DNA from 4 places in the Paenibacillus sp. Aloe-11 genome. Region 2 is predicted to be linked to each of the others. Evidence: predicted binding sites of a transcription regulator. Region 2 holds the regulator's gene; each other region holds the start of a gene.
The links. The regulator Rex, encoded in region 2, represses fermentation and respiration genes when NADH is low (regulators of the CRP and FNR family bind a similar motif). The targets are predictions, from matches to a motif close to TTGTGAAATATTTCACAA.
Positions count from the first base shown of each region.

Region 1 (3,202 bases), 160 kb from region 2:
GATTATAGACAAGGTGCAACATGGGGATATAGAGGCTTTGGATTGCTACGAAAGCGAAGCGCCGTATGCCCGTCAGGCGGTACCAAGAGCAGAGCACTTTGTGCCTTTGTTTATTGCAATGGGGAGTGGCAATCCAGCGAACAAGGCCAGGGTCATTCATAGAAGCTATGAGATGGGGAATTTAAGTTACCTGTGCTTTCAGTTCTAAAGGTGGGATGGATCAAGAAGGCATATCGTTAGTTGCTTTTTGGTGAGAAGAGGAAATAAAATGAGGGAGTGTTTTATAGCCAGGATGGCATAAACACTCCCGTTTGTTTAGACAAGATTAACTAAATCCGGCAAATCTCACGTGGGCACAATTCACAATGACATACGCTTTGCAGCATTTCCAAATCCTTGACAACAATCATGCCGTTATCATATTCAACTGCATTTTTCTTACGCAGATCGCTTAGCATCCGGTTTACGCTTTCCCGGGTGGCACCGATCATATTGGAAAGGTCAGTATGCGTAATTTTTTTATGAATCAGGATATGATCACCGTGAGGCTCGCCATAGGTGTTGCATAACCGAATAAGTGTTGAGCAGAGAGCTCCGGGCTTACCGTACATCATCAGATCGCGGAACTTGGTCTGAGTAATTCGGTGATGCGACCCCATCCATTTCATAAAGTCAATGGCAAAATCGCAATGCTGGCAAATGAGCAGCTCCAGGTCTGTATGATCAATTACACCAATATCGCTGTCTTCCAGAACCTCAGCAGAAAAGGAGTGTTTAGTTCCGAAAAATGGATCAGCTTGACCCACAAGATCGCCGCTTTGATACATATATAAAATAAGTTCCTTACCCTCATCCGTTGTTTTTGTCACTTTCACGCGTCCGCGTTTGATATAAAACAGCTTATCTGCTGTATCTCCTTCCCAAAACAAATGCGAGCTTTCTGGCATGACTCGATCTTTCATCATCACTTGCAGCCGGTTGAAGCTGGCCTCCGAGAAGCAACAGGTGTTACCGTGAGCTTCCATTACGTTTGCAGGGTTTCTCATCGTCCATTTCCCCTTTGTTTCCTATGTTTTTTTATCTGCAACTTGATCAATTCAAATTTATTATATACCTGTGCAATGCGTTTTTGGGGCAAGAAGTAGGGGGAAAAGTGGCAGATTTGCAAACTTTGTGATTTAATTCACTACAAAAATAAAATTTTAAATAGATTGTGAAAAAAATCACAAAATATCTTGGAAAGCTGTGTTACGATCAGTGCGTGAACAAGAGAAAGTACACGAGATAACAGGAGGATGAGGGAAATGGCTGTTAAAAACGAGGTTATCCAAAAAGAGCAAAGCGCAGAGCAGTATATTCAAACGCTGATTGACCGGGCGAACCGGGCACAGCAAGCTTTCATGAGTATGAATCAGGAACAGATTGACGAAATCGTACAAGCTATGGCACTCGCAGGGATGGATAAACACATGTACCTGGCAAAGCTGGCTGTTGAAGAAACAGGACGCGGTGTGTACGAGGACAAAATCACTAAAAACATGTTTGCAACAGAATATATCTACCATAGCATCAAAAATGAAAAAACCGTCGGTGTCATTGAAGATAATGATTTTGACAGTTTTCAAAAAATAGCTGAGCCAGTCGGCATCATTATGGGGATTACTCCAGTGACAAACCCGACTTCGACTACCATGTTCAAAGCGTTGATTGCCATTAAAACACGTAACCCAATCATTTTCGGCTTCCATCCATCCGCTCAATCGTGTAGTGCGGAAGCAGCCCGCGTCTTGCTTGAAGCAGCCGTTAAACACGGGGCTCCTGCTGACTGTATTCAATGGATTGAAGCTCCTTCGATGGATAAGACAAATTCACTTATGAATCACCCGGATGTGGCACTGATTCTGGCAACTGGTGGATCAGGCATGGTTAAGGCGGCATATAGCTGCGGTAAACCTGCTCTGGGCGTAGGTCCTGGTAACGTGCCTTGCTTCATTGAAAAAACAGCGGACATCAAGCAGGCTGTGAATGATCTGATCCTCTCGAAATCTTTTGATAACGGTATGATCTGTGCTTCCGAGCAAGCGGTTATTATCGAAGAGCCAATCTTTGAGCAAGTGAAAAAATTGATGATCGCTAACGGTTGCTACTTTGTAAATAAAGAAGAAGCAGCTAAGCTCACTCAGGGAGCTATGAATGTAGAGAAATGTGCAGTGAACCCGGCTATCGTTGGACAGTCCGCTGTAAAAATTGCTGAAATGAGCGGTATCACCGTACCGGCAGGAACCAAAATTTTGGTCGCTGAGATTGAAGGGGTAGGAACAAAATACCCATTGTCCGCGGAAAAATTGAGTCCTGTACTGGCTTGCTATAAAGTAAAAAATGCTGAACAAGGTATTCAACGCGCTGCTGAAGTCGTAGAGTTCGGGGGCATGGGTCACTCGTCCGCTATTCATTCGAACGATGAGGACGTTATTGCCCGGTTCGCAAACCGTTTGCAAACAGGCCGTATCATTGTAAATTCACCTTCCACGCATGGTGCGATCGGTGACATCTACAACACCAACCTTCCATCGTTGACGCTCGGTTGCGGTTCGTACGGACGTAACTCAACTTCGTCGAACGTATCGGCAGTCAATTTGATTAACGTGAAAAGGGTGGCGAAACGGACGGTGAATATGCAATGGTTCAAAGTACCTTCCAAAGTTTATTTTGAAAAAAATTCGACTCAGTATCTTGCTAAAATGCCTGACATCACACGTGTAGCTATTGTCACAGACCCTATGATGGTGAAGCTTGGCTATGTGGATCGTGTCATTCATTATTTGCACCAACGCCAAACACCGGTAGCGATCGAGGTCTTCTCTGAAGTAGAGCCAGATCCATCGACAGTTACGGTAGAACGCGGTACTGAAATGATGAGACGTTTCCAACCGGATTGCATTATCGCACTGGGCGGCGGTTCCCCAATGGATGCTGCGAAGGGCATGTGGTTGTTCTATGAATATCCAGATACAGATTTCAACAACCTGAAACAAAAATTCATGGATATTCGCAAACGGATTTACAAGTACCCACGTCTGGGCCAAAAAGCACAATTCGTAGCCATTCCTACAACCTCGGGTACAGGTTCAGAAGTTACTTCTTTCGCGGTAATTACAGACAAAAACCTGGGCAACACGAAGTACCCGCTGGCTGACTATGA
Region 1 is NZ_JH601056.1:209,602-212,803, reverse strand. Features, by position in the region: gene WG8_RS14490 (DODA-type extradiol aromatic ring-opening family dioxygenase) at 1-208, shown strand, start outside; gene WG8_RS14485 (Crp/Fnr family transcriptional regulator) at 330-1,046, opposite strand; gene adhE (bifunctional acetaldehyde-CoA/alcohol dehydrogenase) at 1,305-3,202, shown strand, end outside.
Region 1: the regulator Rex is predicted to act here: its motif matches at 1,212-1,229, upstream of adhE (bifunctional acetaldehyde-CoA/alcohol dehydrogenase).

Region 2 (3,202 bases):
GGACAGCTGCCTTCATTGCGTCAGCAGTTGGTGAAGTCTGGACATGAGAAGTCGGCAGATTGGGCTTCAATCATCGACCAGCTATATCCGCTTGTGCTGGAGGTCAAGGAAACATGGGATTTGCTGAGCGACAAGCTATTTGGTATGCTGCCGGAGCGAAGTGATGCGACACCGGGTGAAACAGGACAATTTTCTTCTCGTCTCAAGCCGTCGGCCAAGCCTGCCAAGTGGGATCAAGCGTCTGCGCTGGAAAATCAGTTAAATGTCACACTAAGCGAAATTTTGCGCAAGGGTGACAAGCTCATGCTGGACGTAAAGGAAGAATATGATGATTATGCGGCTGACAGCCTTATTACGGATATTACAGGACTGCTCAAGGATTTAGCCGGAATCAAGGAGAATTTGCGTCTCTTTATACGTCTTGATGATGAGACGACCGTCTACTGGCTTGAAGCGAGTGGGCAATTCCGCAGTAAATCATTGCAATTTTATGCAGTGCCTGTAGATGTGAGCCGCCAGCTGAAAGAAATGTTTTTTGACAAAAAAAGAAGCATTATTCTGACCTCAGCTACTTTGTCGGTGGATAAATCGTTTCAGTACATGACCGATCAGCTCGGTTTGCAGGAAGCTGCAGATGAGGGACGGCTGATGACTTCGCAGCTCCCGTCACCCTTTAACTACAGGGATCAGGTGCTGCTGGTCATTCCCCGCGATTTCCCGAGTGTAAAGGGCAGTGTAGGAGATGCGCATTTTGTTAATATGCTTGTCAGCTCGCTAGGCGCGACTGCACAGGCGACCCGGGGGAGAATGCTCGTTCTGTTTACCTCTTACCGTATGCTCCGGCAAGTGTATGAGCCGCTCAAAGAGGCATTGTCTTCCAGCGACATCACTGTGCTGGGACAGGGTGTAGACAGTGGGAGCCGCAGCAAGCTCACCCGGCGTTTTCAGGAGGCCAAGGCTTCTGTATTGCTGGGAACCAGCAGCTTCTGGGAGGGTGTTGATATTCCAGGCGAGGCGCTGACGTGTTTGGCCATCGTCCGTCTGCCGTTTCAACCGCCGAATCACCCGTTGCTGGAGGCGAAAAGCGAGCTGCTGCAGCAGCAGAAGAAAAATCCATTTATGAAGCTGTCTGTTCCACAGGCAGTCATTCGCTTTAAACAGGGGTTCGGGCGTTTGGTACGTACAGCGAGCGACCACGGGGTCGTCATCGTTTACGATACACGTGTCATCGAATCCTATTACGGAAAGCACTTTTTGTACTCATTACCGGGACCAAAAATGGAGCATATGCCGACGGAGCAAATGGTGCCCCGCATCTCTGAATGGCTCCAATCCGCCCCGGAGACTGAGGCATAACGGACGGACATGAGACATGTCCGTTACAATTAGGGGGAGCAAGTATGAAATCAGAAAAAATTTCTGAGGCAGTTGTACGGAGGTTGCCCGTATATCTACGCTATCTGAATGCACTGAACAAAAGGGAAGTGGCTACGGTTTCTTCCCAGGATCTGGGGCAAAGGCTGAATTTGAATCCGGCCCAAATCCGCAAGGATCTCGCATACTTTGGAGATTTTGGCCGAAAGGGTATCGGCTATGATGTGACTTATCTGATTGAAAAAATACGTCATATCCTAAAAATTGACCAGCAAATCAACGTTGCATTGGTCGGAGCAGGTAATCTGGGGCAAGCCCTCTCGAATTATAATGCTTACTTAAAAGACAATATGAAAATTGTAGCCGTATTTGATGCTGTTCCTGAGAAGACCGGAACGATGATCAATACGCTGGTCGTTCAGCCAATGGATCAATTGGAGGCGACTGTGAAAGAAAAAAATATTCGGATCGGGATTATTACTGTACCGGATTTCGAAGCGCAACACGTGGCCGACAAGCTGATTGAGTGTGGTATTGAAGCGATCCTGAACTTTGCACCGATCATTCTGAAAACCCCGGACAACATCCGGGTACATACCACAGATTTTACAACCGATTTGCTAAGCCTCGCTTATTATTTAGAGGATGGAAAGGAAGAATCGCAAGATGACAGTGAATAAATGGATGATTAAAAACGGCTCCTTTGCCGTAAACGGACCTGAAGCCGGGGTAATCCATGGCTATATGATTGTGGAGGATAGCCGGATTACTTACATTGGCGAGACTTTGCCTGCAGGAGAGGAAGATACAGAAGCATTTGACGGCAAAGGCTTGCTCTTTTTACCAGGTCTGATTAATACGCATGGTCATGCGGCGATGTCACTGCTGCGTGGGTATGGCGATGATTTGGCACTTCAAGTATGGCTTCAGGAGAAAATGTGGCCGATGGAAGCCAAATTTACAGCTTCAGATGTATACTGGGGTACTTCCTTGTCTGTGCTGGAAATGCTGAAAGGCGGTACGACGACCTTCCTGGACATGTACGATCATATGGATGAGGTGGCTCGTGTAGCTGAAGAGTCAGGCATTCGTGCGAGTCTGATGCGTGGAGCGATTGGATTATGCTCAGAGGAGGAGCAGCGAATCAAGCTGGCTGAGGCTGTGACTTTTGCACGTAACTGGCATGGCAAGGCGGATGGTCGCATTACAACAATGATGTCTCCACATGCGCCATACACATGTCCGCCTGCATTTATCGAAAAATTTGTACAGGCTGCGCATGATTTGAATTTACCGCTGCACACCCACATGTCCGAGACTATTGCCGAAGTTGAGCAAAACGTACGTGATTATGGCTTGCGTCCAGTTGCACATTTGGATAAGCTCGGCTTTTTCTCCCGTCCTTCGCTTGTTGCCCATGCCGTTCATTTGAACGACGAGGAAATAGCCTTGCTGGCTGAACGTGGTGTAGCGGTTTCCCATAATCCGGGCAGCAACCTGAAGCTGGCAAGTGGTGTAGCAAGAGTGCCTGAGCTGCTGCGTGCAGGGGTTACCGTTTCGCTCGGTACGGATGGTCCTGCCAGCAATAATAATCTGGATATGTTTGAGGAAATGCGTCTGGCTGCTCTCATTCATAAGGGAGTATCCGGTGATCCTACGGCAGTTCCTGCGAATGAAGCACTGCGTCTGGCAACCGAGTACGGCGCGAAGTCGATTGGTTTAAATGAGGTGGGAGTGCTGGCAGCAGGCAACAAGGCTGACTTTATCGCGTTGGATCTGAATCAGGCGCATTTCCTGCCGCGTACGGACCTTATTTCCCATGCTGTAT
Region 2 is NZ_JH601056.1:54,197-57,398, reverse strand. Features, by position in the region: gene dinG (ATP-dependent DNA helicase DinG) at 1-1,356, shown strand, start outside; gene WG8_RS13670 (redox-sensing transcriptional repressor Rex) at 1,401-2,054, shown strand; gene WG8_RS13665 (amidohydrolase) at 2,041-3,202, shown strand, end outside.

Region 3 (3,202 bases), on a different contig from region 2:
CAGCACAGCAATCAACAAAAACCATAAATCATTTAACGACAATGGTGTCACCCCCTTGAGCAAATGGATCATGAATGACCGTATGCTGATGCGGCTCTATATCTGGACCTTTACGAGCTGTACGAGCAAACAGGAATGCCAGTACACCCGTTAAAACGAGATACAGCGTCGTAAATGCAATCAACGAGAACAGCACTTCTCCTGCTACAACGGTAGGTGAAACAGAATCCTTCGTTTGAAGCAAGCCAAACACCGTCCACGGCTGGCGGCCCATTTCGGTCATAATCCAGCCCGCAGTATTCCCGATGAATGGGAGCGATATCCCCCACAGCATCAGACGGAAGAACCAACGATGTGAGCCCTCCAGTTTTTTGCGAAAACTCAGGTAAGCTCCGTACAGAGCAAGTGCAATCATGGCACATCCCGCCGCAATCATAATGCGGAAGCTCCAGAAGGTAGTACGTACTGGTGGAATATAATCACCCGGACCATAGGTTTTTTCATACTGTGCCTGAAGCTCCTTCATACCAGGCACGGAGCCGGAAAACTTGCTATACGACAGAAAGCTCAGTGCAAACGGAACTTTAATCTCAAAGGTATTTTCCTGCTGATCAGGATCAATATCTGCTACAACCGTCCAAGGCGCCGGGTCACCACTGTTTTCCCATAAGGCTTCACTGGCAGCCATCTTCATGGGCTGTGTTTTGACCAAATATTGAGCCTGTCCATGACCAAACATAGGAATAGCAATGGCACTGATTAATGCAACAATAATGCTCAATTTAAAAGAAGGCTTAAAAAAGTCCATATTCTTTTTATGCATCAGCTTCCAGGCACTAATACCTGCTACGAGGAAAGCCCCGGTTGCAATGGCAGCAAATATGGTGTGAGGATACTCCCACAAAAGCTGCTCGTTCGTTAGCAGAGCAGCAAAATCCTGCATTTCTGCACGTCCATTTTCGATCCCATATCCTACGGGACGCTGCATGAATGAATTGGCAGCCAGAATCCACAAAGCCGAGAGCATCGTACCGATAGAAACCAGCCACATACAAATTAAATGGACACCCTTGGACAGCCTTTCCCAACCGAATACCCATAAGCCGATAAAGGTGGATTCCAGAAAAAATGCAAGCAGCGCTTCAATCGCCAGCGGCGTACCAAATACATCGCCGACAAAACGGGAAAAGTCGGACCAGTTCATCCCGAACTGAAATTCCTGCAAAATCCCGGTTACCACGCCTACTGCAAAGTTGATTAACAGAAACGTCCCCCAAAATTGAGCCATTTTTTTGTACAAATCATTTTTTTTGATTACATACATGGTCTCCATGATCGCCACCAACAATGACAATCCAATGGAGATCGGCACGTAAACAAAGTGAAGAATCGTAGTTGTCGCAAACTGCAATCGTGCCAATTCTAATACGTCCATGATGTTATTCCTCCCCCTGTGCTTCTCTTAAGAACCGCATGCTAAATTAGTTTCTGAAGCCAACATTCAAACTTTGTGATAATATTCACGTTATTGTATATGAATGGATCATTTTTTATCATGACCCGACTTCAGAATAACAACATTATATAGAATAGATTTGAATGAAATAGAATCGAAAGTGTGAACATCGTGTCAAAGTTGTGTCGTAACGATGGCAAATTTATGAATTCAGCTCAAATCCTCTAATGAGTGTGACATTTGCGATTGATCTACTTATTTTTTTCGCACAAAAAAAGTCTCTCTTCGTTCGGAGAATCTTCCTCCGACATCTAACAAGAGAGACTTCATAGAGTGAAACCAAGGGAATCGATTAACAGCCATCCTTCCCTCCGTCATTCTGAACCCGATTACGGTAGGAGGAAGGCGACATCCCAGCATACTTTTTGAATTTACTATGAAAATAATCAGCGTTCGCATACCCCACACGACCTGCTACCTGATGCACCTTAATTCCCTGTGCAAGCAATTCCCTGGCTCGCTCAATCCTTACTTTATCCAGGTAGGCATTAAAAGCCTCGCCGGTATGGCTTTTGAACAGTTTGCCCAAATAACCACTGTTGTAGTTGAACATGTCTGCCAATAACTCCAGCCGCAAATTTTCATCATAGTGACTATGTATGAAATCTACCATTTGCTTCATAATGATCTCCTTGTCGCCTGAATCAGTCTGACCTATCCATTGCAAAATATGCTCAACAGAGTGATCGACCAGCTCGCCCAGTGTAGACTGGGCATATACATCGGTAATCAAGCTGGAATGCTCCTCCAACACCGATCGGCTCTGATCCTGTCCAGTCGCATACTTATTGAGCGCCAATGTAAACGCCTGGGCAAATGCCGCCTTAATTGCAGCTTCCGTGCGATAAACCTGAGGAAATTGGACTTCCATTTCCTTTAATACACGCAGCGCCGCTTCCCGGCTTGCCATGTCCAGCGCATAGTACAGCTTTTCTGCATAACGCATGGGGTCTGCTGTTTTATTGGACGCCTCGTCCATATCGGCGTTCATCGCTTCCAATTGATGCAGATCACTGGAGAGCATCACCCTTTCCATCCCAAACAGAAAGGTACGCTCTAATAACCGCAGTGCCTGTTCAAAAGAGCTGGGAATATCGGTTAATTTCGCCACCGGATCACCAGCAGCCGCGTAAATCTCGGTTGCCCACGGCTTTAGCTCTTGTCGCCAGGCTGCCAGCAGCGCAGCAGCCTTTTCCTCCGTTCTCACCGTGGCAGGAAGCAGCAGGCCTGTGTAGATTCCGGCCTCAAACACCATGCCTCTGCCCTGCTCCCGGCACATCTCTGCCAGACGCTGTTTGGCTGCTGCTTGCCGGGCTTGCCGATCCCAGTCAGGTATCCGCAGATCCAGCAGAATAATCTGATAGCTGTCCCAATCCAAAGCCGGCAGTGTCAGATGCTGCCCGTGCTGTTCGGCTTGTCGAGTCCCTTCATCAAGAGGACTACCGAGTTCTATAGCATTGCGTTTAGCCCCATCCGCTTGAACCGGAAACAGCAGTGCTTCAATCCAATCACGCTCATGGTGAGAAGCACCTCCCCACTTGCCGTTTTCCTTTTCGTCCTCAATGCTTCGCCGTACCCGTTTCAGCTCTGTCGTCATCTCTTCCTCATCGACGGGCTTCAACAAATAACCATCCACTCCGAAGCCCATGGCTTGCCGGGCATAATCAAAGTCTGCATATCCGCTTA
Region 3 is NZ_JH601066.1:101,713-104,914, forward strand. Features, by position in the region: partial or broken gene cydB (cytochrome d ubiquinol oxidase subunit II) at 1-42, opposite strand, end outside; gene WG8_RS20700 (cytochrome ubiquinol oxidase subunit I) at 29-1,435, opposite strand; gene WG8_RS20705 (response regulator transcription factor) at 1,809-3,202, opposite strand, start outside.
Region 3: the regulator Rex is predicted to act here: its motif matches at 1,509-1,526, upstream of WG8_RS20700 (cytochrome ubiquinol oxidase subunit I).

Region 4 (3,202 bases), 760 kb from region 2:
ATACGTTGTTTCCAAATCATGAAATGCGGGTAAACAATGTAGAAAAATCACATCCTTATTCCCTGTTTCTTTAATCATTTGCATATTTACTTGATAAGGCGAGAGCAGCTCAATACGTTCAGCAAATTTATCTTCTTCCCCCATAGATACCCAAACATCTGTGTAGATTACATCTGCGCCCGCAACAGCCTCTTCAATGCTACTGGTTACCATTACCTGGTCACTACATTTCTTGGCCAAATAAATGACTTCTTGTGCTGGCCATAATGATTGTGGCGCACAAATCCGAACATCCATGCCAACGATTGAGCCACCCACCAATAAGCTATTAGCAACATTGTTTCGGCCATCGCCAACATAAACGAGCTTCACATTTCGCAAATGCCCAATATGTTCCTGGATGGTTAATAAATCCGCGAGCGTTTGGGTTGGATGCCACATATCCGTTAGACCGTTCCACACCGGTACACCCGAATGCTCTGCTAAAGATTCCACTGTTTTATGAGCAAAGCCGCGAAACTCAATTCCGTCAAACATGCGGCCCAACACTTTCGCCGTGTCTTCTACGGATTCTTTTTTACCAAGCTGAATATCACCTTTACCCAAATACTCGGGGTGCGCGCCTAAATCTGTACAAGCTACTGTAAATGCGCACCGTGTACGAGTAGAGGTTTTTTCAAATAAAAGGGCTATATTTTTTCCTTCCAAATAACGATGGGGAGTGCCATTTTTCTTTTTCTCTTTTACATCTGCTGCTAAATCGAGCAAATATAAAAGTTCCTCTTCTGTAAAATCGATCTCTGCAAGAAAACTTCTACCTTTTAAGCTTGAATTAGTTTTTCCCATATTTATCCCTGCTTTCTCCGTAATTTAAATATCTTTTCGAACGATTGGCATACTCATACAACGTGGACCCCCACGGCCACGGGATAATTCCGAGCTCAATATTTCAATGACCTCGATACCGTGTTCACGCAATAAAGCATTGGATACATAGTTACGGTCATACGTAACAACGACTCCTGGCGCAATGGCTAATGTATTGGATCCGTCATTCCATTGTTCACGAGCAGAGGCTATTGCATCTCCTCCGCCACAAGGAATAAGAACCAAATCCTTTAAGCCCAAAACCTCTTTTAGCGATTCCATTAAAGAGGTGTGATGGGTAATTTTAAGCGTTTCTTCATCCGGGCCTTTCTCTAAAACATAAATATTCATATTTCCTTGCGGTCCTTGGATCGCTGGATGAATTGTAAATTTATCATAATCAACCATCGTAAATACGGTATCTAAATGCATAAATGCCCGGCATTTTGGAATTTCAATGGCTAGTACTCGCTTGAATTTTTCTTGACGGCTAAATAGATTTAGGGCTAAACGTTCAATAGCTTTAGCTGAAGTACGGGCAGATACACCAATGGCAATGGTTTCTTCATTTAAAATGAGCTCATCACCACCTTCGATTGGAAATTCATAATTGCGATCCAGCCAAATCGGTACATTATGACTGGTAAATCTCGGGTGATGTTTAATAACGTACTCCATAAACATAGATTCACGTCTTCGTGCAGTTTCCCTCATTTTATTAATCGTTAATCCATCACCAATAACAGCTGCAGGATCGCGGGTAAAATATAAATTTGGCATTGGAACCAAATAAAATGGAGAATGATCTTGCATAAATTCATGTAATTGCATACTCTTACCCGTTTCAATTTCGTTTTTTCGTACACCACTCATTATTTTTTGAACTAAATCTTCATTGGAGAAGGAAAGTAAATATTCTTTTAAAATTTGATGTGAAACATTTCCTTCGGCCCTTCCTTCTTTTAACATTTGGTCAACAAATTCTTCTCTCCGTTTTTTATCCACTAATGCCTCGGCCGCAAGTTTTTCCAAATAAAGAACTTCAATTCCCCGATTGCGTAATGTTTGGGCAAAATAGTCATGTTCTTTTTGAATCACCGGCAAAAAGGGAATATCGTCAAATAATAACGGTTGTAAAAAATCCGGTGTTAAGTTTTCTAATTCTTGTCCCGGACGTTTTAATAAAACCGTTTGTAATTCCCCAATTTCCGAAGCAACATGCAATGGATGCTTCATGGGTCGTACCTCCTTTTTAATCTTTGATGTATACAAATGCATCATAAATGGTCCATGCTTTCCGCCCCGTGCAAACGCCAACATTTTTGTTGAGAAATATTTCACGTTTTTATTTTTAAAATAATAAAAAAAATGTATTTTTATAATAGATTTTGTCAGTTTATCTACAAAACCTATTTCATATTACGTATATATGATGAATATCTGGACTGTAACTGCTGATCTAAAAATGCATGCTCAACTTGCAGCCTATGTGAAATGGAAGCGCATTCAAAAGAAAAAGAGCGAAGGAACGCCCGCAAGGTAGCTGTGATGCTTGATCCAACAAGATACATCACGGCTACGGCATGCTCAATTCCGGGCATCCTACACTCTTTAATTACTAAATTCAAGTAACCTCGTATTCTCACTTGACAATCTACCAGCTATTTTATCTAAAAATTAAATTAAATCTTTCTTCTAAAATCTTTCGATCCGATAGGGTTTGGGAAATGACAAGGCAGGTATCATTCCCGCATACACATCCTACCATTTCTCTCCAATTTGAATTATCTAATAAAACACCGATAACATTTGCATTGCCAGGCAACGTTTTTATAATCGTCAATTGATCGATATAATCAATCTTGACAACAACTTCTTTTAACTTCTTCTTTAACTTCAAATCCGTTTGCAAAGGCATTTCTGAGGAAACATTATAGATCATAAATCCTTTCGGAGAAGCTATTTTTATTAATTTCAACTCACGGATATCCCGTGAAATCGTAGCTTGCGTTACTATTACATCTTGTTCTGCCAACAATTCTACTAACTTCTCTTGTGTTTCTATTTCATATTCGCTTACCAATTGCTTAATTAATCGTTGTCTTTTTTCTCTTTTCATAGAAAGACACTCCTTTTTATATTATAGCTTTATCATATTTTGCTCTAATTTTCTATTATTTTCTATAAAAAGGGATACAGAGTGTATACTCTCGGAGCAAAGAGATGGCGCAGAACTTATTTTCATTGATAACACTGAAACGAACGAAGAGGAGCTTCTCATTTCTGGAAGTTCCTCTTCTTGTATTAAAAGTTTAATGGTAGATTTTGAAAAAAT
Region 4 is NZ_JH601056.1:811,453-814,654, forward strand. Features, by position in the region: gene argF (ornithine carbamoyltransferase) at 1-846, opposite strand, end outside; gene arcA (arginine deiminase) at 871-2,103, opposite strand; gene argR (arginine repressor) at 2,534-2,986, opposite strand.
Region 4: the regulator Rex is predicted to act here: its motif matches at 2,193-2,210, upstream of arcA (arginine deiminase).